Regions from separate parts of the Pantoea sp. LS15 genome, predicted to be linked through region 1. Evidence: predicted binding sites of a transcription regulator. Region 1 holds the regulator's gene; each other region holds the start of a gene.
The links. The regulator LexA, encoded in region 1, represses DNA repair genes until DNA is damaged. The targets are predictions, from matches to a motif close to TNCTGTATGTACATACAGNA.
Positions count from the first base shown of each region.

Region 2: a site for LexA is predicted at 10,430-10,449, ahead of metR (HTH-type transcriptional regulator MetR). Genes of this name have one in related genera too.
Region 3: a site for LexA is predicted at 2,151-2,170, ahead of HED65_RS16510 (metal-dependent hydrolase). Genes of this name have one in related genera too.

Region 1 covers NZ_JAAVXA010000013.1:65,025-78,299, forward strand. The annotation lists gene zur (zinc uptake transcriptional repressor Zur) at 114-626, shown strand; gene HED65_RS17555 (CsbD family protein) at 693-902, opposite strand; gene dinF (MATE family efflux transporter DinF) at 1,022-2,359, opposite strand; gene lexA (transcriptional repressor LexA) at 2,423-3,031, opposite strand; gene HED65_RS17570 (diacylglycerol kinase) at 3,140-3,508, opposite strand; gene plsB (glycerol-3-phosphate 1-O-acyltransferase PlsB) at 3,663-6,083, shown strand; gene gntU (gluconate transporter) at 6,201-7,541, opposite strand; gene gntK (gluconokinase) at 7,545-8,072, opposite strand; gene gntR (gluconate operon transcriptional repressor GntR) at 8,199-9,194, opposite strand; gene HED65_RS17595 (pirin family protein) at 9,296-9,991, opposite strand; gene HED65_RS17600 (oxidoreductase) at 10,115-11,152, opposite strand; gene yhhY (N-acetyltransferase) at 11,407-11,895, shown strand; gene ggt (gamma-glutamyltransferase) at 11,982-13,275, opposite strand, start outside.
Region 2 covers NZ_JAAVXA010000017.1:48,901-62,175, forward strand. The annotation lists gene corA (magnesium/cobalt transporter CorA) at 1-937, shown strand, start outside; gene rarD (EamA family transporter RarD) at 981-1,877, opposite strand; gene yigI (acyl-CoA thioesterase YigI) at 1,929-2,396, opposite strand; gene pldA (phospholipase A) at 2,559-3,428, shown strand; gene recQ (ATP-dependent DNA helicase RecQ) at 3,519-5,348, shown strand; gene rhtC (threonine export protein RhtC) at 5,410-6,030, shown strand; gene rhtB (homoserine/homoserine lactone efflux protein) at 6,027-6,647, opposite strand; gene pldB (lysophospholipase L2) at 6,757-7,749, shown strand; gene yigL (sugar/pyridoxal phosphate phosphatase YigL) at 7,775-8,575, shown strand; gene HED65_RS20005 (carboxylate/amino acid/amine transporter) at 8,658-9,557, shown strand; gene metR (HTH-type transcriptional regulator MetR) at 9,445-10,398, opposite strand; gene metE (5-methyltetrahydropteroyltriglutamate--homocysteine S-methyltransferase) at 10,515-12,776, shown strand; gene HED65_RS20020 (dienelactone hydrolase family protein) at 12,824-13,275, opposite strand, start outside.
Region 3 covers NZ_JAAVXA010000012.1:130-4,567, forward strand. The annotation lists gene HED65_RS16505 (L-cystine transporter) at 27-1,418, opposite strand; gene HED65_RS16510 (metal-dependent hydrolase) at 1,546-2,136, opposite strand; gene hxpB (hexitol phosphatase HxpB) at 2,238-2,909, opposite strand; gene HED65_RS16520 (YniB family protein) at 3,058-3,594, shown strand; gene HED65_RS16525 (fructosamine kinase family protein) at 3,632-4,438, opposite strand, start outside.

The sequences.
Region 1 (13,275 bases):
TTAATTTCCCGGTTTGCAATGCGTCAGGTATAGCACAGACAGGCGGATCTCGGTGTTTTTAGCAGAACATGATAAAGTGAGGGTTTTCCGTCCTATAACATCCGGGGTGCTAAATGGATAAGTCCACAAAAGAGCTGTTAGCGCAGGCCGAAAAGCTCTGCGCGCAACGCAATGTGCGCCTGACTCCGCAGCGCCTTGAGGTATTACGCCTGATGAGTCTGCAACAGGGAGCCATCAGCGCATACGATCTGCTCGACCTGCTCCGCGAAAGCGAGCCGCAGGCCAAACCGCCTACGGTTTATCGCGCGCTGGATTTCCTGCTGGAACAAGGTTTCGTGCATAAGGTTGAATCCACAAACAGCTATGTGCTGTGTCATCTGTTTGACCAGCCAACCCACACATCGGCGATGTTTATCTGTGACCGCTGTGGCGTGGTGAAAGAAGAAGGGGCTGAAGGTGTTGAAGACATTATGCATACGCTGGCGGCCAAAATGGGCTTTGCCTTGCGTCATAACGTTATTGAAGCACACGGGCTGTGCTCTGCCTGTGTCGAAGTGGAATCATGCAGCCATCACGACAAGTGCCAGCACGACCACACAATTGTTGTGAAGAAAAAACCTCGCTAGCAATGAAAAAGGCGGCTCATGGCCGCCCTCAGGGTGTACTTCCTTGTACTTGCGGGTATAACCCGGTTACCAGCGGTAGTCGTTGCGTTTTTCCCAGTCGCCGACTTCCTTTTCCGCCTGGTCTTTTGCGTAGCCGTAACGCTCCTGGATTTTACCGACAAGCTGATCGCGTTTACCTTCAATGACGGTCATATCGTCATCCGTCAGCTTACCCCACTGTTCTTTCGCTTTACCTTTGAACTGCTTCCAGTTGCCGCTGATTTCGTCTTTATTCATCATCGTGTCCTCATGTTAAGCGTTAGGTCGTAACGTCCGTTACGTTCTTTTCTGCTGGACGTGATAATTATTGTAGTTAAGGATTCTGCCGCCACTTTGATATTCGGAATCTTTAACCATCAAGATATATCGTGACGGGAAGGAAACCAGGTGTTGTTTCGCCAGTGACGGCGCCAGATAAAGGCCAGAGACAGCCCCCGCAACAAGAGGAAAACGGCCAACGCCAGCCACAAACCGTGATTGCCAAGCCAGGGAAGCGTCAGCAGCATCAGACCAAACCCGGCTGCCGCCACCGCCATACTGTTGCGCATTTCGGCCCCGCGCGTCGCACCAATAAACATGCCGTCCAGCAGATAACACCAGACACCGACTACCGGTAAGATCACCTGCCAGATGAGATAGTGGCTCGCCAGTTCACGCAGTGTGGGAAGTGAGGTGAGTAACGCAATAATCTGCTCGCCAAAAACGGCATAAACCAGACCAAATGCCAGCGCCACCAACCCCGACTGACGACAGGCTGCCCGCCAGACATCCTGAAGCTGCCCGCTTTTGCGCGCACCGTACGCTTGCCCGGAATGCGCTTCCACAGCATAGGCAAAGCCGTCCAGCGCGTAAGCGGTAAAGGTCAGCAGCGTCATCAATACGGCATTGACCGCAACGATGTCTGGCCCCAGCCGAGCCCCGAAAACCGTCAGCGCGCCGAAACAGAGCTGAAGGAGAAGTGAACGCAGCATAATGTCACGGTTGAGTGCCAGCAGCTTACGGATATTGCCGCGCCATGCGTTTTTTAATAGCGCAAGAGAGATCCCGCGCATCGCCAGCACACGCCAGACCATCCACAGGCCGATGATAAAAGTCCCGTATTCGGCAATTACCGTCGCCAGTGCAGCCCCCTGCACGTTCATATGCAGACCCATTACCAGCCAGACATCAAGCACAATGTTGAGCAGGTTTCCCACCACCAGCAGAATGACGGGGGCGCGGGCATACTGCACGCCGAGTAACCACCCCAGCAGAACCAGGTTAGCCAGTGATGCGGGTGCACTGAGCCAGCGGATTTCAAGGAAACGTCTCGCCTGCTCCAGTACCGCCTCGTTACCGCCAACGATGTGAAGCGCGAGGTCAATCAGGGGCGAGCGCAATACAACAATTAATGCCCCCGCACCAAGCGCCAGAATGAGCGGCTGCACCAACGCGCGCGCCAGACGCAGCGGATCTCTGGCACCATATGCCTGTGCCGTGAGCCCGGTAGTACTCATGCGCAAAAAGAGCAGCAGCATAAACAGGAAGCTGGTTGCCGTCGCGCCAATCGCCACACCGCCAAGATAAACAGGTGAATCCAGATGGCCAATAACAGCAGTATCTACCAGACCCAGCAGGGGCACGGTGATATTGGAAAAAATCATCGGCAGTGCAAGACGCCACAATGCCTTATCTGATGCCGTCAGCAGTGACATGAAAAATACCGGGAGAGGTAAAGGAATCAGGCTACAGCAACGCCGTAGCCTGTCAGGAAGAGATTACAGCCATTCGCCGTTGCGAATCACCCCTACTGCCAGCCCTTCGATAGAGAAGTTCTGCTCGCGAAGATCCACCACAATCGGGGAGAATTCGCTGTTTTCAGGCAGCAACTGTACGGTATTACCCTGTTTTTTCAGACGCTTAACAGTGACTTCGTCATCAATACGCGCGACCACAACCTGGCCGTTTCGCACATCCTGCGTTTTGTGAACCGCAAGCAGATCACCGTCAAGAATACCGATGTCTTTCATCGACATGCCACTTACGCGCAGCAGGAAATCAGCGCTTGGTTTAAACATCCCCGGATCGACCTGGTAGTGGCCTTCAATATGCTGCTGTGCCAGTAAAGGCTCACCGGCCGCAACACGCCCCACCAGCGGAATGCCCGTCTCTTCTTCCACCAGCAGGCGGATACCGCGTGACGCGCCCGAAACAATCTCAATCACGCCCTTACGCGCCAGCGCTTTCAGGTGTTCTTCGGCAGCATTCGGAGAACGGAAGCCCAGACGCTGAGCGATTTCCGCACGCGTGGGTGGCATACCCGTCTGGCCGATATGATCCCGGATGAGATCAAACACCTCTTGCTGCCTGGTCGTTAACGCTTTCATTCCGCCCCCTGGGTGTATATACAGTTATGCTGTGAGTATATACAGTCAAAGGCGATTTTGGAACCAAAAACTGCACAAAAAACCAGGGACTTAATTATTCCTCGAGGCTCATCGGAAATGTGACCAAAGCAGCGTGACCCAGGTAATGACCGCAGTAATAATCGCCAGCAACACGGCAGCGGAGCCCATGTCTTTTGCCCGGCCAGAGAGCTCGTGGAAATCTGAGCCAATCCGGTCAACAACAGCCTCAATAGCGCTATTGAGAATTTCCACTATCATCACCAACAGTACGGAGCCGATCAGAAGAACGCGTGTTATTGCATCAACATCAAGGAAACAGGCGATAATCACCGCGATGATAGCGGCGACGCCCTCCTGGCGAAAGGCGGCTTCATTGATCCACGCGGCACGGAAACCTTTCCAGGAATAGCCGGCGGCTTTGATGATTCGGGTTAACCCAGTGGTATTATTGGCCATTAAAAGAACCTTTTATTGGAAATAGCGTCAGTAACTAGAGTGGCAGCGCGTTTCGCTGCCGCCTGAAGTATGACGGGTAACAACAGAAATTTTGCGCGCTTTCTGTTATCCTTGCGCCGCAATTGCATTATTAACCAGAGGCTTTACATCGTTTATGTCCGGCTGGCCACGAATTTACTACAAATTACTTAATTTACCATTAAGCATCCTGGTAAAAAGCAAGTCTATCCCAGCAGAACCCGCGCTGGAATTAGGGCTCGATACGTCGCGCCCCATTATGTACGTTTTGCCTTATAACTCGAAGGCAGACTTACTGACGCTTCGCGCCCAATGCCTGGCGCATGACTTACCTGACCCGCTTGAACCGCTTGAAGTTGACGGTACGCTGCTGCCGCGCTACGTGTTCATTCACGGTGGACCGCGCGTGTTTACCTATTACACGCCGAAAGAAGAGTCCATCAAGCTGTTCCATGACTATCTCGACCTGCACCGCAGCAATCCTGATCTGGATGTGCAGATGGTGCCAGTATCGGTGATGTTTGGTCGTCGCCCGGGTCGTGAAAAAGGTGAAGAGAATCCACCGCTGCGCATGCTTAACGGCATCCAGAAGTTCTTCGCGGTCTCCTGGCTGGGACGCGACAGCTTTGTGCGCTTCTCCCCTTCCGTTTCGCTGCGTCGTATGGCGGACGAGCATGGCACCGACAAGATCATCGCGCAAAAACTGGCGCGCGTAGCGCGTATGCACTTCGCCCGTCAGCGCCTCGCTGCCGTTGGGCCGCGTCTCCCGGCGCGTCAGGATCTGTTCAACAAGCTGTTGGCCTCCAAAGCGATTGCCCGTGCCGTTGAAGACGAAGCACGCAGCAAGAAGATTTCGCATGAGAAAGCCCAGCAGAACGCCATTGCACTGATGGAAGAGATTGCAGCGAACTTCTCTTACGAGATGATTCGCCTGTCCGATCGTATTCTCAGCTTTACCTGGAACCGTCTCTATCAGGGCATCAACGTCCATAACGCCGAGCGTGTACGCCAACTGGCGCACGATGGCCATGAAATTGTCTATGTCCCCTGCCACCGCAGCCACATGGACTACCTGCTTCTCTCCTATGTGCTCTATCACCAGGGGCTGGTACCGCCGCATATCGCTGCCGGCATCAACCTGAATTTCTGGCCAGCTGGCCCGATTTTCCGCCGTCTGGGTGCATTCTTTATTCGTCGTACCTTTAAGGGCAACAAACTCTACTCCACGGTGTTCCGCGAGTATCTGGGTGAGTTGTTCAGCCGCGGTTATTCCGTTGAGTACTTTGTGGAAGGTGGCCGCTCCCGTACCGGACGTCTGCTCGATCCGAAGACCGGCACGCTGTCCATGACCATTCAGGCCATGCTGCGCGGAGGAACCCGTCCAATCACACTGGTACCAATCTACATCGGCTATGAGCATGTGATGGAGGTGGGGACTTACGCTAAAGAGCTGCGTGGTGCAACCAAAGAGAAAGAGAGCCTGCCGCAAATGCTGCGCGGTTTGAGCAAGCTCCGTAATCTCGGCCAGGGCTATGTGAACTTTGGCGAGCCGATGCCGCTGATGACGTACTTGAACCATCACGTTCCGGAGTGGCGCGAGTCTATCGACCCTATCGAAGCCGTTCGTCCAGCCTGGCTGACGCCAACGGTCAACGGCATCGCGTCTGAGCTGATGGTGCGCATTAACAACGCTGGTGCGGCTAACGCCATGAACCTGTGTTGTACCGCGCTTCTGGCGTCTCGTCAGCGCTCGCTGACTCGCGAACAACTGACAGAGCAGCTGGATTGTTATCTCGATATGATGCGTAACGTCCCGTACTCGGTTGACTCGACGGCACCTTCTGCGAGCGCCAGTGAGCTTATTGATCACGCTTTGCAGATGAACAAGTTTGAAGTCGAAAAAGACACGATCGGCGACATCGTCATTCTGCCGCGCGAGCAGGCCGTGCTGATGACGTACTATCGCAACAATATTGCCCATATGCTGATGCTTCCGTCACTCATGGCAGCTATCATCACCCAGCATCGTCGCATTTCACGTCAGGAGCTGTTGCGTCACGTTGACACGCTCTACCCGATGCTGAAAGCGGAGCTGTTCTTGCGCTGGAGCAAGGATGAGCTGGCTGGCGAGCTGGATAAACTGACGGAAGAACTGCGTCGTCAGGGGCTGATCACCGTTGTGAACGACGAGCTGCACATCAATCCGTCACGTTCCCGTACCCTGCAACTGCTGGCGGCCGGTGCACGTGAAACGCTGCAACGTTATGCCATTACATTCTGGTTGCTCAGTGCGAACCCGTCTATCAACCGTGGAACGCTGGAGAAAGAGAGCCGGACGCTGGCACAGCGCCTGTCCGTTCTGCACGGTATTAACGCTCCTGAATTCTTCGACAAAGCGGTCTTCAGTTCACTGGTTCTGACGCTGCGTGATGAAGGCTTTATCAGTGATACGGGTGATGCCGAGCCGGAAGAGACGCTGAAGGTCTACCAGATGCTGGCTGAACTGATTACGTCTGATGTGCGTCTGACGATTGAGAGTTCAACGCAGGGCGAGTGATAATAAAAAGCCGGGCGGAGTTTTCACTCTTCCCGGCCTGTCATTCGCAGAATGATTAAGGCCCGGTAAGCTTTAACGCTACCGGGCCTTATTTTTAGCCTTGCCACATCACCGCATTTAGCTCAGCAGCGTAAAGGCAATCATCCCGACAATTGCGCCTGTCGTACCGAGGATGGTTTCCATCAGCGTCCAGGTTTTCAGCGTCTGTGCTTCGGTGGCACCGGTAAATTTACCGAACAGCCAGAAGCCTGCGTCATTCACGTGAGAAACCACGATAGACCCGCCCGCAATACAGATAGACAGCGCAGCCATTTGCGCACCGGAGTAATGCAGCTGTTCAATCACCGGCATTACCAGCCCCACGGCGGTTAAGCACGCGACAGTCGCCGAACCCTGGATAATACGCACTGCAGCCGCCAGCACGAAGCAGGTCACCGCAATCGGCAGGCCCATTCCAGTCAGCGCTTCACCCAGAGCTGGACCCACGCCGGAATCAACCAGAACCTGCTTGAACACCCCGCCCGCACCAATCACCAACAGAATAATGCCGGCTGGTTGCAGCGCATGACCGCAGATTTCCATTACTTTATCTTTTGGCATGCCCTGACGCATCGCCAGGCCATAAATCGCCACCAGACACGCCACCAGGATCGCCGTGAACGGATGGCCAATAAACTCAAACCATTCGTACGCGCTGGAACCCACCGGCACAAAGCGCGCGGCAATGGTTTTCAGCCCAACGAGCACCAACGGCAGCAGGATCAGTGACAGACTGAAACCGAAGGAAGGCATTTTACCTTCGCCCAGGTGCGGCTCGGTGATGTCATCCGGAATGTGCAGTTCAACGTAACGGCTGATGAAGTTGCCCCACAGCGGACCGGCAATAATCATCCCCGGGATTGCCGCACACAGGCCAATCAGAATCATCCAGCCGAAATCAGCGTGCATCTGAGATGCCAGCAGCATCGGTGCTGGCCCAGGCAGCAGGAACGCAGCGGCCGCAGCCACGCCCGCAAACAGCGGGATAACCAGTTTCACGAGGTTAGTCCCGGTGTGGCGCGCCATAGAGAAGGCCACGCTAATCAGCAACACAACCGCCACTTCAAAGAACAGCGGCAGCGCACAAATCAGACCGGCCAGGCCAATCGCATAATGCGCACGGTTATGTCCGAAGGATTTCAGCATCTTGACGGCTATCTGATCAACAGCGCCTGTCTCATGTAAAATCTTGCCAAACATTGCCCCAAGCGCGACGACAATCGCCAGGAAGCCCAGCGTACCGCCCATCCCTTTTTCCATTGTCGCAGCGATTTTGTCGAGCGGCATTCCAGAAAAGAGACCTGCACCAATAGAAACCACCATCAAAGCAACGAAAGCGTGCATACGCGCCTTCATCACTAAAAACAGCAGCAGCAACACGGAACCCACTGCTGTCAAAACAAGCGTTAATATACTCAAAACTTACTGCCTTTTATTAATGACCTCGATGGTGCTGGCAACAACACCTTCCAGTGACTGATCGATATCAACCACTAAGACATCTTTCTCATCTTCACCCGGTTCCTGCAGCGCTTCGAACTGCGTCACCAGCATCTGAGTTTTGAAGAAGTGACCTTTACGCGCCTTAAGACGGTTTTCAATCACCTCAAAATCCCCTTTCAGGTAGATGAAAGAGAGGTTCGGGTTGCCGTCACGCAGCAGGTCGCGGTAGGTTTTTTTCAGCGCGGAGCAAACGATAAGGGAAACTTTGTTGGTGCGCTGCATCGCGAACGCGGCGTCATTCAACGCCTGCAACCACGGTTTGCGGTCGTCGTCGTTCAGCGGCTCGCCAGAGGCCATTTTCATGATATTGCTGCGCGGATGGAGGAAGTCACCATCAAGAAACGCAGCCTGGAGTTGATGCGCCACTTCGCTGGCCACGGCTGATTTCCCGCTACCGGAAACGCCCATCAGGACGTAGACGTGGTGATCATGATTAGTCGTGCTCAAAGGGTGTCCCTCAGTCAATTGTTACGGGTAACAGTTATCGGTAACATTGTCCTGCTGGGGCAAAATAGAAGCAATATCCAAACGTGCGAGAAGTGAATAAGTGTGAGCTAGTTCAAATTTGTCAGCTCAAATAGATCCACCCGGTGACAAGGTGAAACCTAAATCTAACATTTTAGGGGTAACCGTCTCGCCACGAATGCGCGCCAGCAGGCGTTCTGCGCCAATACGGCCCATACGTTCACGCGGTGTCAGGACGCTCGCCAGACGCGGCTCCATGACCTGGCCGATATCGTGGCCGTGGAAACCGGCAATCGCCATATCACGCGGGATGGAAAGTCCCAGACGCTGACATTCGAACGCTGCACCGACAGCAAGGTCATCGTTGGTACAGAAAATACCGTCCAGTTGCGGATACTCGCGCCGCGCCTGACGCATCAGCTCAATACCCGACGTATAGGAAGAGGACTGCTCCACCATCACGCTGTACGGGACTAAGTTCGCGTCGAGCATCGCCTGCTCGTATCCCTTCTGTTTGATGATAGTACGTTCATCAAGACGCGCTCCCAGATAGGCGATGTGACGATGACCGCGCGCGATAATCGCCGCCGTCATCTGACGTGCCGCTTCGAAGTTATCAAAACCCACGGCGATATCGAGGCATGGGGACTGGCTGTCCATCAGCTCCACCACCGGAATGCCCGCCACTTCAATCATCTTCAGCGTGCGCGGCGTGTGGGTACGTTCCGTTAAGATCAGGCCGTCGATGTTCCAGGAAAGCATGGACTCAAGACGTTCCTCTTCCAGCTCCGGCTTGTACCCGTAGTGCGCAAGCATGGTCTGATAACCAAACGCATCGGTCACACTTTCAATTCCGCGCAGCACTTCGGCGAAAACCTGGTTGGTTAAAGAGGGAAGCAGGACGCCCACCGCACGACTGGTCGCATTGGAGAGAATATCGGGTGCGCGGTTAGGGATATACCCCAGTTCATCAAGAGCCGCGGCAATCTTGCCACGCAGCGCCACGGAAACCTGCTCCGGGTTACGTAAAAATCGGCTGACCGTCATTTTGGTCACACCAACGCGGTCGGCGACATCCTGAAGTACGGGGCGTTTCTTTTTCATCGTCCTGAGAAATCTTGAAGTGAGAGATTTGCTCAGTTTATCACGGACAAAGCCCAACCTTCCCCTGTCAGAGGGAAGGTTGGGCATTTATTTATGATTTATTACACCGGAGGCAGGTCAAACAGCAGAATTTCACTTTCGCTGTCAGCGTGTACGGAGATCGCCTGCTCGTCCCAGATGGCCAGACCATCAGCCGTTGTCGCTTTAGTACCGTTGATGGTGACTTCACCTTTCACCACCTGGATCCAGATGCGGCGGTTAGCAGCAATCTGATGAACAGACTGTTCGTCTTTCGCCAGCGCCCAGCGATACAGTTCCATATCCTGATGCACTTTCAGGGAGCCTTCTCGCGCATCCGGGGACAGCACCAGCTGTTTACCCTGTTTCGCGTCGAAGCGGCGCTGCTCATAGCGTGGCGTGATGCCGGTTTCTTCTGGAATAATCCAGATTTGATACAGGTGCAATTTTTCCGTTTTGCTCGGGTTGTACTCAGAGTGACGCACCCCGGTACCCGCGCTCATGATCTGGAACTCGCCCGCAGGAACCTGCTCTTTGTTGCCCATGCTGTCCTGGTGCTCAACCGCGCCTTCCAGCACATAGGTCAGAATTTCCATGTCTTTGTGCGGGTGGGTGCCGAAGCCCTGCCCTGCATCAATCACGTCGTCGTTAATCACGCGCAGTGCGGAGAAGCCCATGAAGTTTGGGTCGTAGTAGTCGGCAAACGAGAATGAATGCCATGAGTCCAGCCAGCCATGATTCGCGTGACCACGTTCGTTTGCTTTGCGTAAGTAGATCATTGTTTTCACCCTCAGTTCGTTTCGATGGAGTAAGTGTGGACGCAAACGGCCTGGGATCATAGAGGGTGAAAATTGACTCCTCTGTTCAAAAATTATGAACAAGTGAAGAGGAGCCATTTTTGCTTATTTCGCGAGGGTTACCGTGGCAGGAGAAGCCTGTTCAAAGGCCCGTTCAAGGATTTCAAGGTTAGTCAGTACGTCAGATTCCTTGACGTAATTCGCTACACCGCTATTGATAGTCGCAAACAGTGCATCGTACACGCGGCCATAATCACCCACCTCGGGCTTCAACTCTTCTCTGGCAGTCGTGCCATCCGCCTTCACATATTCCAGCACGCCAACCGAATCATCCGCCGCAAAGCCCGGTTCACCTGGCATGATATTGGCCTTCAGGCTGGTCTCCTGCTGGTCGATACCGGACTTGATAAACGAGCCTTTCGTACCGTGAACGATAAATTTCGGATAGTCGATTTTCACCAGATGGCTGGTTTTGACAATAGCTTTCAGGTCACCGTAGAACAGCTGCGCTTCAAACGTATCGTCCGGGTTGGCTTTGTTACGCAGGCTGCGGATGTCATATGCCACGTGGTCCGGGCGGCCAAACAGGGAGATGACCTGATCCATGGTGTGTACGCCGAGCCCATAGAACGCGCCATCCTGCGGCAGGCCTGGTTGAGTTTCTGCTACCGGGCGGTAGTAGTCGAAGTGACTTTCGACTTCCACGATGTCACCGAGCTTACCGCTCTCAATCACTTTTTTCGCCGTCAGGAAGCAACTGTCAAAGCGACGGTTTTGATATGGCGTAACGGTCAGTCCTTTGCTTTTCGCCAGTGCGAACAACGCCTTCGCTTCGGCGATAGTCGGCGTAAACGGCTTTTCCACCAGTACGTTCTTACCTGCTTCCAGAGCGCGTTTCGCGTAGTCAAAATGGCTGTCAGCATGAGTACAGACAACAACCAGTTTCACCTGCGGATCGTTAAGGATTTCGTCCAGATCGCTGGTGAAATGGATGTGGGAATACTGCGGAGACTGCTCCTCTGGCTTCGCGCGGCGGCGGTAGATATGGGCCACATGCCAGGAATCTTTACGGTGAAGGACATACGGAAGGTGATAGCGGGTCGTACTTTTACCAAATCCAATAAATGCGCAATGTAGTGTCATGGCTCAGTCCTTTTGGAAGGTTACTGAGACCTACCATAACAAAAAAAAGCCAGCTAAAAGCTGGCTAAAGTAATACTGGAAGCAATGTGAGCAATGTCGTGCTTTCAGGTTCCCGTAGCGGTCTTCCTGAATGCAGGACAATAATAATCATTCTCATTCGCAGTTGTCCAATACTTTTTGCAAAAAATAGCGGTTGACTCAAATTTTAAAGTCACTGATGTTAAAGAGGACATTAACCCACAGAGGACGAAGGAATGAGTGAGATAGTGATACGCCACGCTGAACCGAAAGATTATGACGCCATCCGTCAGATCCACGCCCAGCCGGAGGTGTACCACAACACGCTACAAGTCCCTCATCCTTCTATGGAAATGTGGCAGATGCGGCTAAGCGATCAGCCTGGGATTAAGCAGTTAGTTGCCTGCATTGATGATATCGTCGTCGGGCATCTCACGATCGATGTCGCACAGCGGCCGCGCCGCAGCCACGTCGCTGATTTCGGTATTTGTGTAGGGTCGCAGTGGCACAACCGCGGCGTTGCCAGTGCGCTGCTTCGCACCATGATTGATATGTGCGACAACTGGCTGCGGGTTGATCGTATTGAGCTGACGGTGTTTGTCGACAACGAGCCGGCCATTGCGGTCTACAAGAAGCACGGATTCGAAATTGAAGGCACCGGCAAACGTTACGCGCTGCGCAACGGCGAGTATGTCGATGCGTATTATATGGCGAGAATGAAGTAGTGTGTTGCCGGGTGGCGGCTTCGCCTTACCCGGCCTACGTTCGTGCAGTTGTAGGCCCGGTAAGCGCAGCGCCACCGGGCAATACGTTAATACCCCGCCGTTAAATCATCCACCGAACGCGGGTCCGACGCCCCAAACAGCGCTCCGTCCGGCCCGACCATAATGCTCTGGGTGCTCCCCATCGCCTCTTTCACCGCCACCTTTTGTCCGCGCTGCTCCAGCAGTTTGATCGTATCCGGGCTAAAGCCCTTCTCGACACGCAGCTCATCCGGCAGCCACTGATGGTGGAAACGCGGGGCATTGGTCGCTTCGGCAACGTTCATCCCAAAGTCGATACTGTTCACGACCATTTGCAGCACAGTAGTGATAATACGGCTACCACCAGGACTACCGGTCACCAGCCAGGTTTTACCGTCTTTCACCACGATGGTAGGCGACATGGACGACAATGGACGTTTCTTCGGCCCCACCGCATTCGCATCACCACCGACCAGCCCGTAGACGTTCGGCACGCCCGGTTTGGCAGAGAAATCATCCATCTCGTTGTTCAGCAGAATGCCGCTATTGCCCGCCACAATACCGGTACCGAAAGTGGTATTGAGTGTATAGGTCACTGCCACCGCGTTACCGTCTTTATCCACCACCGAGAAATGGGTGGTCTGGTTGCTTTCGTACGGTGCCAGCTTACCGGGGCGGATCTCGCTCGAAGGCTTAGCCTTGTTGATGTCGATCTGTTCAGCAATCGATTTGGCATAAGCCTTATTGGTCAGCGCCTGCCACGGCACCTTCACGAAGTCCGGATCACCGAGATATTCCGAACGGTCAGCGTAGGCATGCTTTTCCGCCTCGGCCATCACCTGCATGGCATCGGCACTACCGAAGCCGAATTTGTGCATATCGAAGTTTTCAAGAATGTTGAGGATCTGCACGATGTGAATGCCACCAGAGGACGGTGGTGGCATGGAGAAGACTTCGTAGCCGCGATAGGTTCCACTGATCGGCGCACGCTCCACCGCCTTGTATTCTGCCAGATCCGCTTTGGTGATGAGCCCGCCGTTCTTTTGCATCTCTTCAGCAATCTGGTCAGCAATCGTGCCTTTGTAGAAGGCGTCCGGGCCGTGCTCCGCAATCAGCTCCAGGCTTTTGGCGAGATTCTTCTGCACCAGCTTATCGCCCTTCTTCAGCGGCTCACCGTTTTTCCAGAAGATCGCCTTGCTGTTTTCATGGTTCGGAATGACTTCACTGCCGTAGGTTTTGAGATCATCGGCCAGGGCGTCATTCACAATAAAGCCCTCCCGCGCCAGTTTAATCGCAGGCTGGACGACCTTGTTCAGCGGCATCGAGCCGTATTTTTCCAGCGCCAGTGAGAAACCCGCCACG
Region 2 (13,275 bases), on a different contig from region 1:
TCAACTCGAAAATAACCGACTGACTCGGCTTGAAGCCGAAGAGTCACAGCCCCTCATTGATGCCGTATGGGTGGATCTGGTCGAGCCGGACGACGATGAACGCCTTCGCGTACAATCTGAGCTGGGACAAAGCCTGGCGACTCGCCCGGAACTGGAAGACATCGAAGCATCTGCGCGTTTTTTTGAAGATGAAGACGGTCTGCACATCCACTCCTTCTTCTTCTTTGAAGACGCCGAAGACCACGCGGGTAACTCCACCGTGGCATTTACCATCCGCGATGGTCGCTTGTTTACGCTGCGTGAACGCGAACTGCCTGCATTTCGCCTCTATCGCATGCGCGCCCGTAGCCAGGCGATGGTGGACGGCAACGCCTATGAGCTGCTGCTTGACCTGTTCGAAACCAAAATTGAACAGCTGGCGGATGAGATTGAAAACATCTACAGCGATCTGGAAAAGCTGAGCCGCGTCATCATGGAAGGCCATCAGGGCGATGAATACGACGAAGCACTCTCCACGCTGGCGGAGCTGGAAGATATCGGCTGGAAGGTACGTTTGTGTCTGATGGATACCCAACGTGCGCTGAACTTCCTGGTGCGTAAAGCGCGTCTGCCGGGTGGTCAGCTGGAGCAGGCTCGTGAGATTTTACGAGATATCGAATCCCTGCTGCCGCACAACGAATCCCTGTTCCAGAAGGTCAACTTCCTGATGCAGGCGGCGATGGGCTTTATCAACATCGAGCAGAACCGTATCATCAAGATCTTCTCGGTGGTATCCGTGGTATTCCTGCCACCGACGCTGGTGGCTTCCAGCTACGGGATGAATTTTGAGTTTATGCCGGAGCTGAAGTGGAGCTTTGGCTACCCAGGGGCGATTATCTTTATGATCCTGGCCGGGCTGGCACCGTATCTCTATTTCAAACGCCGGAACTGGCTGTAAAAATCTGGCGGGTGGCGCTGCGCTTACCCGCCCTACACAATGCCTACATTCCTCTGCGGATCCGGCGCTGGGTGTAAATCGCATCCGCAACAAAGATCGCCAGTGCCACCCAGATAAAGGCGAACGTCACCATCTTATCCGCACCCGGCACTTCGCCGTAAAACACCACTGCCAGCAGGAACATCAGCGTCGGGCCAATGTACTGGAAGAAGCCCAACGTGGAGAGACGCAGGCGCGTTGCCGCTCCGGTAAAGCACAGCAATGGAATGGTGGTCACCACACCTGCTGCCATCAGCATCAGGTTCAACGACCATGGGTTGCTGCCCATGTGGCTGGTGGCGCTGTCGGCGATACCAAACAGGTAAATTGCCGCGACCGGCAGTAGCCACAGTGTTTCAAACAGCATCCCGGTTTGTGCTTCCACCGCAATCTTCTTACGCACCAGGCCGTAGAACGCAAAGCTGAACGCCAGCCCCAGCGCGATGATCGGTAGTGAACCGAAGGTCCACAGCTGCACCAGTACGCCGCAGAATGCCAGGATCACCGCCAGCCACTGCATACGTCGGAAGCGTTCACCGAGGAAAATCATCCCCAGTACAATGTTCACCAATGGGTTAATAAAGTAACCGAGGCTCGCTTCAAGCATATGGTGGTTATTCACAGCCCAGATAAACAGCAGCCAGTTACCGCCAATCAGCACCGCAGAGAGCGCCAGCAGGAAAATTTTCTTCGGGGTTTGCAGCAGCGTTTTGACGCCCGACCACTGACGGCTGAGGCTCATCAGCGCGATCATAAAGAAGAACGACCAGATGACGCGGTGAGTGAGGATCTCATCGGCCGGTACGTAAGCGATAAACTTAAAGTAGGCGGGTGCGATACCCCAAATAAAATAAGCGGCAAGGGCGAGTAAAACGCCCTGCCGCGTCTGTTTAGCATCCATCGGGAAAATCCGTTACAAAAAAGTGAAGTAATTTTACCCGATTTTGTCGCCTCAACCCACCATATAAGTGGCTGTTGCGCTGGCGATATAAACCTGTTCTTCGTTGTGTAATTCAACACGCGCAACAGCCACTTTATTCCCCGCACGCAACAGGCTGCTGGTGCAGGTAAAGCGATTTCCGCGTCCGGGACGAAGATAGTCGACACGTAAATCAATGGTGCCCATGCGCGACAGGCGCTGACGAAGTTCATCTTCATTGATGGTGTCATGACGCGTCAGTGTACTGCCCACGCAGACCAAACCTGCCGCCACGTCCAGCGCGGAGGCAATCACCCCACCATGCAAAATACTTTGCGCCCAGTTGCCCACCATCATCGGCTGGTTGTTGAAACTCAGTTGGGCAAAATCTTTCTCGTAACGCTCCAGCTCCAGCCCCAGCGCACGGTTGAACGGCATATGGTAAACAAAAATCTCGCCCACGAGTTTTAATACTTCTTCGGCGGTAAGCATGGCTGACATGAGGCATCACATCCTTATTGTTAATGAAATGTTGATTTTATGCCTGAGCAAGCAAGAATTCCACTTTCAGAAACGATGATGCAGAAGTTGCGGCAGAAGTCTGTAGAATGTGCGCCATATAACAATTTAAATCATTTAATACTTTGCAGGAGATCACCACCGATGCGGACGTATCTGGTCTGGTTACTGGCAGCGGTTGCGCTGCCCTTCACAGCATATGCGCAGGAAGCGACAGTCAAAGAGGTGCACGATACACCAGCTGTTCGCGGTAGCATTATCGCTAACCTCCTGCAGGAGCATGATAATCCGTTTACGCTCTACCCTTACGACACCAACTATGTGCTCTATACCTGGACCAGCGATCTCAACAAAGAGGCGATTCGTTCCTATGACTGGGCTGAGAATGCGCGTAAAGACGAGGTGAAGTATCAACTTAGCCTGGCATTCCCGTTCTGGCGCGGCATTCTGGGGCCAAACTCGGTATTCGGTGCGTCTTATACGCAGAAATCCTGGTGGCAGTTATCTAATAGCGGGGAGTCATCGCCGTTCCGTGAAACCAACTATGAGCCGCAACTGTTCCTCGGTTTTGCAACGGATTACGAGTTCGCCGGCTGGACGTTGCGTGACGTCGAGGTAGGTTTCAACCACGATTCAAACGGTCGTTCCGATCCAACGTCACGTAGCTGGAACCGCGCCTATACACGCCTGATGGCGCAGAATGGCAATTTGATGGTGGAAGTGAAGCCGTGGTATGTGGTGGGTAGCACCGATGACAACCCGGATATCACCAAATATATGGGCTACTATCAGCTCAAGATTGGTTATCAACTGGGTGATGCGGTGCTGAGCGCCAAAGGCCAGTACAACTGGAATACCGGCTACGGTGGTGCAGAATTGGGCTTAAGCTACCCGATGACCAAACATGTGCGTATTTATACCCAGGTCTACAGCGGTTACGGCGAGTCGCTCATCGATTATAACTTCAACCAGACCCGCGTGGGTGTGGGCGTGATGCTGAACGATATTTTCTAGACTGCTCGAATGTTTTTGCGTTAAACGTTGAAGTTTCTCTCTCAGGCGCTGAAAATAGCGCCTGTTTCATTTCTGGCATATGGGGTTAATGTGGCGCAGGCGGAAGTATTGAATCAGGAGTCGCTGGCTAAACAGGTTTTGCATGAAACCTTTGGCTACCAGCAGTTCCGCCCCGGCCAGGAAACCATCATTGAAACCGTGCTGGAAGGTCGTGATTGCCTGGTGGTGATGCCGACAGGTGGCGGTAAATCACTCTGTTATCAGGTACCTGCGCTGGTGCTCAATGGCCTGACGGTTGTGGTATCGCCTCTTATTTCTCTGATGAAAGATCAGGTTGACCAACTGCTTGCCAACGGCGTGGCGGCGGCCTGTCTTAACTCCACACAGACCCGCGAGCAGCAGCAAGAGGTGATGGCAGGTTGCCGCACCGGGCAGATCCGCCTGCTGTATATCGCGCCGGAACGCCTGATGCTGGATAACTTCCTTGACCATCTCGCGCACTGGAATCCGGTCCTGCTGGCGGTAGATGAAGCGCACTGTATCTCCCAGTGGGGACACGATTTCCGTCCGGAATACGCGGCCCTCGGCCAGCTCCGTCAGCGCTTCCCCGAACTGCCGTTTATGGCGCTTACCGCCACGGCGGATGACACCACCCGGCTGGATATTGTCCGTCTGCTGGGGCTGAACGACCCGTTGATTCAGGTCAGCAGTTTCGATCGCCCGAACATCCGCTATATGCTGATGGAAAAATTCAAACCGCTGGATCAGCTCTTGCGCTATGTGCAGGAACAGCGCGGAAAGTCTGGCATTATTTACTGCAACAGCCGCGCAAAAGTGGAAGACACCGCCGCGCGTCTGCAAAACCGCGGCTTTAGCGCTGCGGCTTATCATGCCGGGTTAGAAAACCACATCCGCGCCGACGTGCAGGAGAAATTCCAGCGTGATGACCTGCAAATTGTGGTCGCGACGGTGGCGTTCGGGATGGGGATTAATAAACCCAACGTGCGCTTTGTGGTGCACTTCGATATCCCGCGCAATATCGAATCTTACTACCAGGAAACCGGCCGCGCCGGGCGTGATGGCCTGCCTGCGGAAGCGATGCTGTTTTACGACCCAGCCGACATGGCATGGCTGCGCCGCTGTCTGGAAGAGAAACCGCAGGGGCAGTTGCAGGATATTGAGCGCCACAAGCTCAATGCGATGGGGGCCTTTGCCGAAGCGCAAACCTGTCGTCGTCTGGTGCTGCTCAACTATTTTGGCGAAGGGCGTCAGGAGTCGTGCGGTAACTGCGATATCTGTCTTGATCCCCCTAAACAATACGATGGTCTGATGGATGCGCGTAAGGCGCTCTCGACCATTTACCGTGTCAATCAACGCTTCGGGATGGGCTACGTGGTGGAAGTACTGCGCGGTGCCAACAACCAGCGTATCCGCGATATGGGCCACGACAAGTTGCCTGTCTACGGTATTGGCAAGGACCAGAGTCACGAGCACTGGGTCAGTATTATTCGTCAGCTAATTCACCTTGGCTTTGCCACACAGAATATCGCCCAGCACTCTGCGCTTCAGCTTACCGAAGCCGCGCGTCCGGTGCTGCGCGGTGATGTCGAACTTAAGCTTGCGGTACCGCGCGTCATCGCCCTCAAGCCGCGCGTGATGCAGAAATCCTACGGCGGTAATTACGACCGTAAGCTGTTTGCCAAACTGCGCAAGCTGCGAAAAGCCATTGCCGATGAAGAGAATATCCCGCCTTATGTCGTCTTCAACGACGCGACGCTAATTGAGATGGCCGAACAGATGCCGCTGAGCGCCAGCGAAATGCTCAGCGTCAACGGTGTCGGCACGCGTAAGCTCGAACGCTTTGGCAAAGAGTTTATGGCGCTCATCCGCTCACACGCCGATGGTGATGATGAGGAGTAGTCAGCAGGGCGAAAAAGTGCCAGGATGATGACTCACTGAATTATTTCCCCGCGAGCGAATTATGTTAATGCTATTTCTCACCGTGGCGTTAGTGCACATCGTTGCGCTGATGAGCCCGGGTCCTGACTTTTTCTTCGTATCACAAACGGCCGTCAGCCGCTCCCGCAAAGAGGCGATGATGGGTGTACTGGGTATCACCATGGGCGTGATGGTCTGGGCGGCGGTTGCACTGCTTGGTCTGAACCTGATCCTGGCGAAGATGGCGTGGCTGCATAACATCATTATGGTCGGCGGTGGCTTGTATCTGTGCTGGATGGGCTACCAGATGCTGCGCGGGGCGCTGAAGAAAGAAGAGAAAAAACCGGAAGAGCCAAAGGTGGAGCTGGCAACGGGCGGCCGCAGCTTTGTCAAAGGGTTGCTGACCAATCTGGCAAACCCAAAAGCGATTATCTATTTCGGCTCCGTGTTCTCTTTGTTCGTGGGAGATAGTGTCGGCGCGGGTGCGCGTTGGGGGATTTTCCTGCTGATCGTCGTTGAGACGTTTGCGTGGTTCACCATCGTTGCAAGCCTGTTTGCCTTACCGGCGATGCGCCGTGGCTATCAGCGCATCGCGAAGTGGATCGACGGCTTTGCCGGCGCGCTGTTCGCCGGCTTTGGTATTCATCTCATCATTTCTCGCTAAGCGTGACGCGCTGATGCAAGCAGCGCGCCCACCAGCATAAACAGCGAACCAAACACTTTATTCAGGGCCTTCATCTGTTTAGGCCCTTTAATCCACGCCGCAATTCGCTGTGCCAGCGTCGCATAACCAATCATCACGATGATATCGACGATAATGGTGGTCGCGCCCAGCACCACATACTGCATCACCTGTGGTTGATGTGGAGCGATAAACTGCGGGAACAGGGCAGCCAGGAAAACAATGCTTTTCGGGTTGGTCAGGTTTACGAACACCGCGCGTTTGAACAGACGACCACGGGTTTGCGACTGGGCAAGCGTGTTGAGATTAATCGAACCTGCCGCCCGCCACTGCTGAATACCCAGCCAAATCAGGTACGCTGCACCGGCCCATTTCAGTACTTCGAACGCCAGCACAGAGCGGGAGAACAGCGTCCCCAGACCAATCCCGACCAGCACAATATGAATGCCCAGCCCGGTCTGCAAACCGGCGATCGACGCCGCCGCACCGCGATAACCGTGGTTGATGGAGGTAGTCATTGTGTTAATAGCACCTGAGCCCGGTGAAAGGCTGAGGATAATGGATGTCAGCAGGTAGGCGAACCACCACTCGAAGGTCATTTGAAGCTCCCGAACCGTCTATTTTTATGCCACAATACGCTATTGTTGAGTCATTTTGTGACCTGCTACGAAAAAACGATATTCCTTGGCTTACGTGAGTGGAAACCCGATGTTTCAGCAGAAAAAGGACTGGGAAACACGAGAAAACGCATTTGCTGCTTTCTCTATGGGGCCGCTGACCGATTTCTGGCGGCAGCGTGAGGAAGATGAGTTTACGGGCGTCGGTGATATTCCGGTACGCTTCGTGCGTTTCCGCAATGTGAAAAACGATCGGGTGATCGTCGTCTGCCCTGGGCGCATCGAGAGCTACATCAAATACGCCGAGCTGGCTTATGATCTTGTCCATCTTGGCTTTGATGTGTTGATTATCGACCATCGCGGGCAGGGGCTTTCTGGTCGTCTGTTATCGGACACGCACCGCGGTCATGTGGATAACTTCAGCGATTATGTCGACGATCTTGCCGCGTTCTGGCAGCAGGAAGTTGAACCTGGTCCATGGCGTAAGCGCTATATTCTGGCGCACTCTATGGGTGGGGCAATCTCTACGCTATTTTTACAGCGCTATAAGCACCAGTGCGATGCCATTGCGCTCACCGCGCCAATGTATGGCATCGTCATGCGTTTTCCTGACTGGATGGTGCGCCATATTCTCGACTGGGCTGAGGGCCATCAGCGCATTCGTGAAGGCTATGCCATCGGGACGGGGCGCTGGCGTGCATTGCCGTTTGCGATGAACGTGTTAACCCACAGCCGACAGCGTTATCGTCGTAACCTGCGTTTTTATGCCGATGAACCACGCCTGCGCGTTGGCGGCCCGACCTATCACTGGGTCCGGGAAGGTATTCTTGCCGGGGAACAGGTGCTTGCTGGTGCGGGTGATGATGACACGCCAACACTTCTGATTCAGGCTGAAGAAGAGCGTGTGGTGGATAACCGCATGCACGATCGTTTTTGTGAACTCCGCGCTGCCGCCGGTCATCCCTGTGAAGGGGGAAAACCGCTGGTCATCAACGGCGCGTACCATGAGATCCTTTTTGAAAAGGACGCTATGCGCTCAGTCGCGCTCAACGCCATTGTTGAATTTTTCAACAGGTATAACTGATTTTTTATTGAGGTTAAATTTCCCTATGTACCAGGTTGTTGCATCTGATTTAGATGGCACGCTGCTTTCCCCCGACCACACCCTGTCGCCTTACGCGAAAGAGACCCTAAAGCTTCTGACTGCCCGTGGCGTGAACTTTGTGTTTGCCACTGGCCGCCACCACGTAGACGTGGGGCAGATCCGCGATAATCTGGAAATCAAATCGTACATGATCACCTCCAATGGTGCGCGCGTACATGATACCGATGGAAACCTGATCTTTACCCACAATCTGGATCGCGATATCGCCGCCGATCTGTTCGGTGTGGTGCACAACAACCCGGATATCGTGACTAATGTCTATCGCGATGATGAGTGGTTTATGAACCGCCACCGCCCTGACGAAATGCGTTTCTTCAAGGAAGCGGTATTCAACTACACCCTGTACGAGCCAGCCCTGCTTGAACCTGAAGGTATCAGCAAGGTGTTCTTCACCTGCGAAAGCCACGAAGAATTGCTGCCGCTGGAGCAGGCGATCAACGCTCGTTGGGGCGACCGTGTTAACGTGAGTTTCTCGACCCTGACCTGTCTGGAAGTAATGGCGGGCGGCGTGTCGAAAGGTCATGCGCTGGAAGCTGTTGCGAAACGGCTGGGCTTTGAACTGAAAGACTGTATCGCCTTTGGTGATGGCATGAATGACGCCGAAATGCTCTCTATGGCGGGCAAGGGCTGCATTATGGAGAACGCGCACCAGCGTCTGAAAGATTTGCACCCGGAGCTGGAAGTCATCGGCACCAACGGCGACAACGCGGTACCAAAATATCTGCGCAAGCTGTTCCTTGAATAATCTTCAAGCGGGCAATTATTGCTCAGTTGTCAACTGAAGAGTTCGCTACAATGCCTGTCCTTCTTTCAGAGAGACAAGCATTGTGGCGCTACTCATTATCACCACTATCCTGTGGGCCTTCTCCTTTAGCCTGATTGGCGAATATCTTGCTGGTTCGGTCGACAGTTATTTCTCGGTGCTGATGCGTGTTGGGTTGGCGGCGCTGGTGTTCCTGCCGTTTCTGCGTACGCGCGGGCAATCGCTGAAAACTATTGTGCTGTATATGCTGGTGGGGGCGATGCAGCTCGGCATCATGTATCTGTTCAGCTTTCGGGCCTACGTCTACCTGTCTGTTTCGGAGTTTCTGCTTTTTACCGTACTCACGCCGCTCTACATCACACTGATTTACGATCTGCTCAGCAAGCGCCGTTTACGCTGGGGATACCTGCTGAGCGCAGCACTGGCAGTTATTGGGGCGGCGATTATTCGCTATGACAAAGTCAGCGACCACTTCTGGACCGGGCTGATGTTCGTCCAGCTCGCCAACATCAGTTTCGCCATCGGTATGGTGGGCTACAAACGTCTGATGGAAACCCGTCCGATGCCGCAGCATAACGCGTTCGCCTGGTTCTATATGGGGGCCGCGATTGTCGCGGTAGCGGCGTGGTTCATGCTCGGTAACCCGCAAAAACTGCCGACCACTACAGTGCAATGGAGCGTTCTGGTCTGGCTGGGTGTGGTGGCCTCAGGGCTGGGATACTTCATGTGGAACTACGGCGCAACCCAGGTCGACGCCGGTACGCTGGGGATCATGAACAACGTGCATGTGCCTGCGGGTCTGCTGGTTAACCTTGCAATCTGGCAGCAGCAACCCCACTGGCCGAGTTTCCTTATTGGGGGAACGGTGATCCTGGCTTCACTGTGGGTCCATCGCCGCTGGGTCGCTCCGCGCTCCGCACAAACGGAAGATGGTCGCACGCGTGGTTCCGCGTTGAGCGAATAAATGCCTCCGTAATCGGCTGGCGCTGCTCGCCATCGCGCACGGCGGCGTACAGCCGGCTCCACAATCCTTCACCCAGGGTTTTGGTCACCACCAGGCCCTGGCGTTCAAAACTCTCCACTACCCAGTGCGGCAGTGCCGCGATACCCATTCTGGCCGCTACCATCTGAATCAACAGCAGAGTGTTATCCACGCTTTTCAACTGCGGGCTAATGCCTACCGGTTGCAGGAAGTGACGCCAGATATCCAGACGACTGCGCTGAACCGGGTAAATCAGCAGCGTTTCCGTCGCCAGGTCTTCCGGTGTGATGCGCGTTTTGGCCGCCAGCGGGTGGTCCGGCGCCAGCACCAGACGAACTTCATAATCAAACATTGGGGAGTAGTGCAGGCCGCTGCGCGGCAGAATATCAGAGGTCATGACCAGATCCAGCTCGCCCTGATGGAGCGATGGCTGCGGGTCAAACGTCACCCCGGATGTAAAGTCCATCTCCACCTGCGGCCACTTCTGGCGGAAATTCTCAAGTGCGGGGGTCAGCCACTGAATGCAGCTATGACATTCAATGGCGATACGCAGTTTGGTCTGTTGCGGCTCGTTACAGGACTGCAGGGCGCTGGCAATTTGCGGCAGCACCTGATTTGCCAGTTGCAGCAATATCTCACCTTGCGGCGTAAAGCGTAGCGGCTGGCTCTTGCGCACAAAAAGACGAAAGCCGAGGCGTTGTTCCAGATCGCTGAACTGGTGAGAAAGGGCAGACTGGGTCTGGTGCAGCGTGGCTGCTGCCGCCGCAAGAGAACCGCAGTTCCGCAACGCTTGTAGCGTTTTCAGGTGTTTTATCTCGATCATGAAAGTCCTTCACTTCGCCATGAACATTTTGCGCTTGAGGAATATACAGTAACTGCCAATTATGGATGTGTAAACATCTGGACGTCTAAATACTGAAAATTGACAAGGGGCATGACATGACAATCCGCAATCACACTCTCGGTTTCCCTCGCGTTGGCCTGCGTCGCGAGCTGAAAAAGGCACAAGAAAGCTACTGGGCGGGAAGCACCACCCGTGAAGAACTGCTGGCCGTTGGACGCGAACTGCGTGCGCGTCACTGGGATCAACAAAAACAGGCGGGCATTGACCTGCTGCCGGTGGGCGATTTCGCCTGGTACGACCATGTTCTGACGACCAGCCTGCTGCTTGGCAACGTGCCGACTCGTCATCAGAACAAAGATGGATCGGTAGATATCGACACCCTGTTCCGCATCGGCCGTGGCCGCGCGCCAACAGGTGAGCCAGCGGCAGCGGCTGAAATGACCAAGTGGTTTAATACCAACTATCACTATATGGTGCCGGAGTTCGTGAAAGGTCAGCAGTTCAAACTGACCTGGACGCAATTACTGGATGAAGTGGACGAAGCGCTGGCGCTGGGCCACCAGGTGAAGCCTGTGCTGCTGGGGCCGGTTACGTACCTGTGGCTTGGCAAAGTGAAGGGTGAGCAGTTTGATCGCCTCAGCCTGCTGAACGACATTCTTCCGGTCTACAAACAGGTGCTGATTGAGCTGGGCAAACGCGGTATCCAGTGGGTACAAATCGACGAACCTGCGCTGGTACTCGAGTTGCCGCAGGAATGGCTCGATGCCTTCAAACCGGCGTATGACGCACTTGCCGGACAGGTGAAGTTGCTACTGACCACCTATTTCGAAGGCGTGACGCCAAACCTGAAGACCATCACCGTGCTGCCAGTGCAGGGTCTGCACGTTGACCTGGTACACGGCAAAGATAATCTTGCTGAGCTGCACAAACGCCTGCCTGCGGACTGGCTGCTCTCGGCTGGTCTGGTTAATGGCCGTAACGTCTGGCGTGCCGATCTCACAGAGAAATACGCTCAGATTAAAGACATCGTCGGCAAACGTGAGTTGTGGGTGGCATCGTCTTGCTCACTGTTGCACAGCCCAATTGATCTCAGCGTTGAAACCCGTCTGGACGCAGAAGTGAAGAGCTGGTTTGCCTTTGCCTTGCAGAAGTGTGAGGAGCTGACGCTGCTGCGTGACGCATTGAACACGGGAGACACGGCAGCGATTACCGAATGGAGCGCACCGATCCTGGCGCGCCGTGACTCGGCTCGCGTACACAACCCGGCAGTCGAAAAACGTCTGGCAGCCATCACGGCTCAGGACAGTCAGCGCCAGAGCACCTATGAAGTGCGCGCCGAAGCCCAGCGCGCTCGCTTTAAACTGCCCGCGTGGCCAACCACGACGATCGGTTCTTTCCCGCAGACTACCGAGATCCGCGGCCTGCGCCTGGACTTCAAAAAGGGCAATCTGGATGCGAACCACTATCGCACCGGCATCGCCGAACACATCAAGCAGGCAATTATCGAGCAGGAGCGTTTAGGCCTGGACGTGCTGGTGCACGGTGAAGCCGAGCGTAACGACATGGTGGAATACTTTGGTGAGTATCTGGACGGCTTCGTCTTTACCCAAAATGGATGGGTGCAGAGTTACGGTTCTCGCTGCGTGAAGCCGCCGGTGGTGATCGGTGATATCAGCCGTCCGGAAGCGATTACCGTTGAATGGGCGAAGTATGCCCAGTCTCTGACAGATAAACCGGTGAAAGGTATGCTCACGGGTCCGGTAACGATTCTCTGCTGGTCCTTCCCGCGTGAAGACGTGACTCGTGAAACCATCGCCAAACAGATTGCGCTGGCACTGCGTGATGAAGTGGCGGATCTGGAAGCTGCAGGCATTGGCATTATTCAGATCGACGAACCAGCACTGCGCGAAGGTCTGCCGTTGCGTCGTAGCGACTGGGATGCCTACCTGAAATGGGGCGTGGAGGCTTTCCGCATCAACGCCGCGGTCGCGAAGGACGACACCCAGATCCACACCCACATGTGTTACTGCGAATTTAACGACATCATGGATTCGATAGCCGCGCTGGACGCTGACGTGATCACCATCGAGACGTCGCGTTCAGACATGGAGCTGCTGGAGTCTTTTGAGGAGTTTGACTACCCGAATGAAATCGGGCCGGGTGTGTACGACATCCACTCTCCTAACGTACCGAGCGTGGAGTGGATTGAGGCGCTGTTGCAGAAAGCCGCGCAGCGTATCCCGGCAGAGCGTCTGTGGGTGAACCCGGACTGCGGCCTGAAAACCCGCGGCTGGCCGGAAACCCGCGCAGCACTGGCGAACATGGTGCAGGCGGCGCAGAATTTGCGTCAGGCGTGATAAATCGTAGGCCCGGTAAAGCGTCGCCGCTACCGGGCTTTTTGCTTTTATCCTTTTTTACCACCGTGCTGGTTGAACCACGCCAGCATTCTCTGCCATCCGTCTTTTGCAGATTCCTCGTGATAACTCGGACGATAATCGGCATTAAATGCATGCCCGGCATCCGGGTACACTACAATCTCTGCCTTCGCATTTGCCGCACGGAGTGCGTGACGCATTGTCTCTACTGATTCAAGCGAAATACCGGTGTCCTGGCCGCCATAGAGCCCTAATACTGGGGCATTTAGCTCAGTGGCGATATCTACCGGATATTTCGGCGAATTTAGCGTTTTTGCGCCCACCAGTTTTCCATACCAGGCCACTGCGGCTTTAAGCTGCGGATTATGAGCGGCATACAGCCAACTGATACGCCCTCCCCAGCAGAAACCCGTCACCATCAGACGATGTGCATCACCGCCGTTACGTGCTGCCCAACTGGCAACGTGGTCGAGATCGGCCA
Region 3 (4,438 bases), on a different contig from region 1:
CAGGCGGTTTTTTTATTTGTCAGTGTTTAACGGTGCGCCAGTTCGACGTCGTCTTCACTTTCCAGAATCGCTTTGTCAGTCTGCTTCAGCCACTGGCTGGTTAGCGTACCGGCTGTCATTGAGCCGCTTACGTTCAGCGCAGTACGGCCCATGTCGATCAGCGGTTCAACGGAGATCAGCAGCGCGACCAGCGTTACCGGCAGTCCCAGTGCAGGCAGCACAATCAGCGCGGCGAAGGTTGCGCCACCACCAACACCCGCAACACCTGCGGAACTTACGGTCACAATACCAACCAGTGTAGCAATCCAGACTGGATCAAGTGGATTGATACCCACGGTTGGCGCAACCATCACCGCCAGCATCGCCGGGTAGAGACCCGCACAACCGTTCTGACCGATGGTGGCACCAAAAGAGGCTGAGAAGCTGGCGATAGACTCTGGCACGCCCAGACGGCGGGTCTGTGCTTCAACGTTCAGCGGAATAGACGCAGCGCTGGAACGGCTGGTGAAGGCAAAGGTCAGTACCGGCCAGACTTTACGGAAGTATTTCAGCGGGCTAACGCCGTTCACACCCAGCAGGATACCGTGCACCACAAACATAATGCCCAGACCCAGGTATGAGGCAATCACAAAACTACCCAGCTTGATGATGTCCTGCAGGTTAGAGCCAGCAACCACTTTGGTCATCAGTGCCAGAACGCCATAAGGGGTTAACTGCATTACCAGACGAACCAGCTTCATCACCCAGCTTTGCAGGGTATCGATAGCGGTCAGCACGCGTTCACCTTTTGGTGCATCGTCTTTCAGCAGTTTAAGTGCCGCCACACCCAGGAACGCGGCGAAAATGACCACGCTGATGATGGAAGTTGGGTTGGCACCGGTCAGGTCAGCAAACGGGTTCTTCGGAATGAAGGAGAGCACCATTTGCGGCACGGTGAGATCAGCTACTTTCCCCACGTAGTTAGTTTGAATCGCGGTCAGACGCGCTGTTTCAGCCGTTCCCTGAACCAGCCCTTCGGCAGTCAGGCCGAACAGGTTGGTGACCAGTACACCAACCAGCGCTGCAATCAGCGTGGTAAACAGCAGCGTACCAATGGTCAGGAAGCTGATTTTACCCAGTTGGGTCGCGTTATGCAGGCGGGCAACGGCACTCAGAATAGAGGCAAACACCAGTGGCATAACGATCATCTGCAGCAGCTGGACATAGCCGTTACCGACAATGTTGAACCACTGAATGGAATCTTTCAGAACTGGGTTGTCGGAGCCATAAATCGCCTGTAATGCCAGACCAAATACAACACCCATGACCAGACCAACCAGTACTTTTTTCGCCAGACTCCACTGTTTGTGGCGCGCCTGCGCGAGAAGCAATAGCAATACAACGAACACAATGACGTTCGCGATGAGTGGAAAATTCATCCCCGTTCTCCTGATTTATTATGGGGTCGGTTTTTACCGATCCTGTTGGCGGAAGGTTAGCAGAAGTGTGATGTAGCGCTTATATCCAAATGGAATGGGTTATGACAAATGCGGTAATTTTGTCTGTTTACTGTTCGATTTGATGATGAATAAAACGATTGAACTGAAATTGCAGCGAATTAATCATCTGGGAAGACCAGCGGACTGCACTGTTTTCGGGCAATGTTTGCGGCATCCAGACAGCATAGGCAAACAGCGCCATGCACAATACGCGCTCAAGCTGGTTACCTTTCTGCGGTGCAAGGATGGGAAAACGAAAACGCCAGCGGCATGGCCAAAGCAGCGGCACGCCCGCAGGCGTCAGCATATCGGCGAGAATATGGCTTAAATAGCCCAGCACCATCCCCTGGATGGCATCCGCAGGGACAATCCAGCTTTCGGGCACTTTTAAGTAGAAGAGCGTCAGCAGGCCAAACACGGCCAGCAGGCTGTGAGTAAACCCCCGGTGGCCAAATGCGCGGGCGATGGGTTTCGAGACCCACTTCAGGCGTTGCCCAAGGAAGGATTTGGGGTGGTCTATGTCGGGCAGCAAACAGGTCAATACGGCGGAAGGGACAATATGCCACCAGTCCCCCTGTGCCAGCACGGGGGTAAGTTCAGCGTTTTTGGCAAATACTGCGCACGCAATAGAAAAAAGCAGGTGGCCTTCCGCCGTCATGATAAAACCCACAAAACTGTCAATTCATACAGTATAGGGTTTTTATACAGTAGGCGGAAGAGGTGACGGTGTAACTGTTTGTCACAAACTCAACGCAGGCATTAACCGCCCTGCAGATGATGCGTCGTCAACCCGACCAGTGAAGTGAGCTTCACATCGGCAAGGGCAAACCGGGGATCGTGGCGGGTTTCTTCAGCAGGCACCACAATGGAGCGCATACGTGCGGCTTTCGACGCCACCATACCGTTTACGGAGTCTTCCAGCGCAACGCAGTTGAGCGGATCAAGACCCAGCTTAGCGGCACAGTCCAGATAGACCTGCGGGTGCGGTTTGCTGTAAGGCAATTTTTCCGCTGATGCCAGCGCGTCGAAACTGTCGCGCAGTTCAAACATGATGAGCACTTTTTCCAGCATATGCAGCGGTGAAGCAGAGGCCAGACCGACTTTCAACCCCTGAGCTTTACACAGTGCGACGGCTTCACGAACGCCAGGCAGTAGTGGCTTGTTCTCTTCTACCAGCGAGATGGCGCGGCTGATAATGCGTGCGGTCACTTCGTCACGACCCGGGCCAACCCACGGTTGTTGGGCAAACCACAGATCGACGACCATATCAATGCGCAGGCCAAGCGTATCAGGAAGTTCATTACGGCGGCTGATATCCACGCCAAGGCTGGCGATGACGTCCAGTTCGGCGCGATCCCACAACGGTTCGGAATCGATCAGTAATCCATCCATGTCAAAAATTGCGGCAAGAATTTGGCGCGGTGTCGACATCACAACGTCTCCTTATCCAGGGTGTTCGACAGACGATAAGTGCTAAGCACAACCTGCAATTTAGCATATTGCCTTTAAAGATCGGGCGAAATTGATGACCAGCAGGTAGACTTAGGCACAAATAACGCGTCTATATGAAGAGGAACTGATGACGTATCAACAAGCTGGACGCATCGCGGTCTTAAAACGTATTGCTGGCTGGGTGATTTTTATTCCAGCAGTCATTTCTACGCTGATCTCTGTACTGAAATTTATGTACGATCACAGCGAAAAACAGCCGGGTATTAATGCGGTAATGCTTGATTTTGCGCATGTCATGATTGATATGATTCGTTTTAATACGCCATTCTTGAATGTCTTCTGGTTTAACTCACCCACCCCGGATTTTCACCAGCAACTGAATATCGGCTTTTGGGTCATTTACGCACTGATCTTTATCGCCCTCGCATTGCAGGCCTCTGGCGCACGAATGAGCCGTCAGACGCGCTTTCTACGCGAAGGAGTTGAGGACCAGTTAATTCTGGAGCAGGCCAAAGGCCCGGAAGGAATGAGCCGGGAGCAGATTGAATCCCGCATTGTTGTGCCGCGTCACACCATTTTTCTGCAAATTTTCCCGCTCTATATCCTCCCGGTGATCATCATTGTGGCGGGGTACTTCTTCTTCTCAGTGCTCGGTTTTCTGTAACAGATAAGGGTGGCGCGAGAGCCACCCTTATCTGTCTTCACGCGGCAAGTATGCGTTCAAGGGCCCGCTGTGCGTTGACCAGGTGTTCTCCACCGAACAGGATGGCACGGTTCATCAACGTATAAAGCTGATACACCGGCTGGCGATCGAGGAAACCGGGCGGCAGGGGCGAAACCGACTGGTACCCATCGTATATTTGCGGTGGCTGTTCCGGATGCAGCGGCAGCATTGCCAGATCGCACTCTCTGTCACCCCAGTAGCAGGCCGGGTCAAAGATATAAGGGCCGTTGGGGCCTAGTGCGCAATTATTTGACCACAGATCGCCGTGTAGCAGAGAAGGCTGAGGCTGGTGAGATGCCAGACGCTGCTGAACGTGCTCGACGATGGCATCAATATTGCCAAATTCCAGCCCTTTTTCTGCGGCCAGCTCAAGTTGCCAGCCAATGCGTTGCTCAGCAAAAAACGTCGACCAGCGACGCTGCCAGGCATTAGGTTGCGGGGTAGTGGATAGATCGTTGTCAAAATCGAGACCAAATTGCGGCTGGTCGCTCCATTGATGCAGGCGTGCTAACTGTTGGCCGAGAATGAAAGCATTATGGGCATCTAACGGACGGGCAGAGAGATATTCCATGACCAGAAAGCTGTAGTCGCGATCACTCCCCACGGCCAGAACCTGGGGGACAGTCACCGTTTTACTGCGCGACAACAGTTCCAGTTGGTCAGCTTCGGCGGTAAAGATCGGAAGTAGCTCCCGCTCATCGCATTTAACGAAAAGATCGCGTCCTGCGTAGCGTAAATGCCACGCGGCGTGGATCTCTCCGCCTGGCAGTTCGTTACGCAGTTC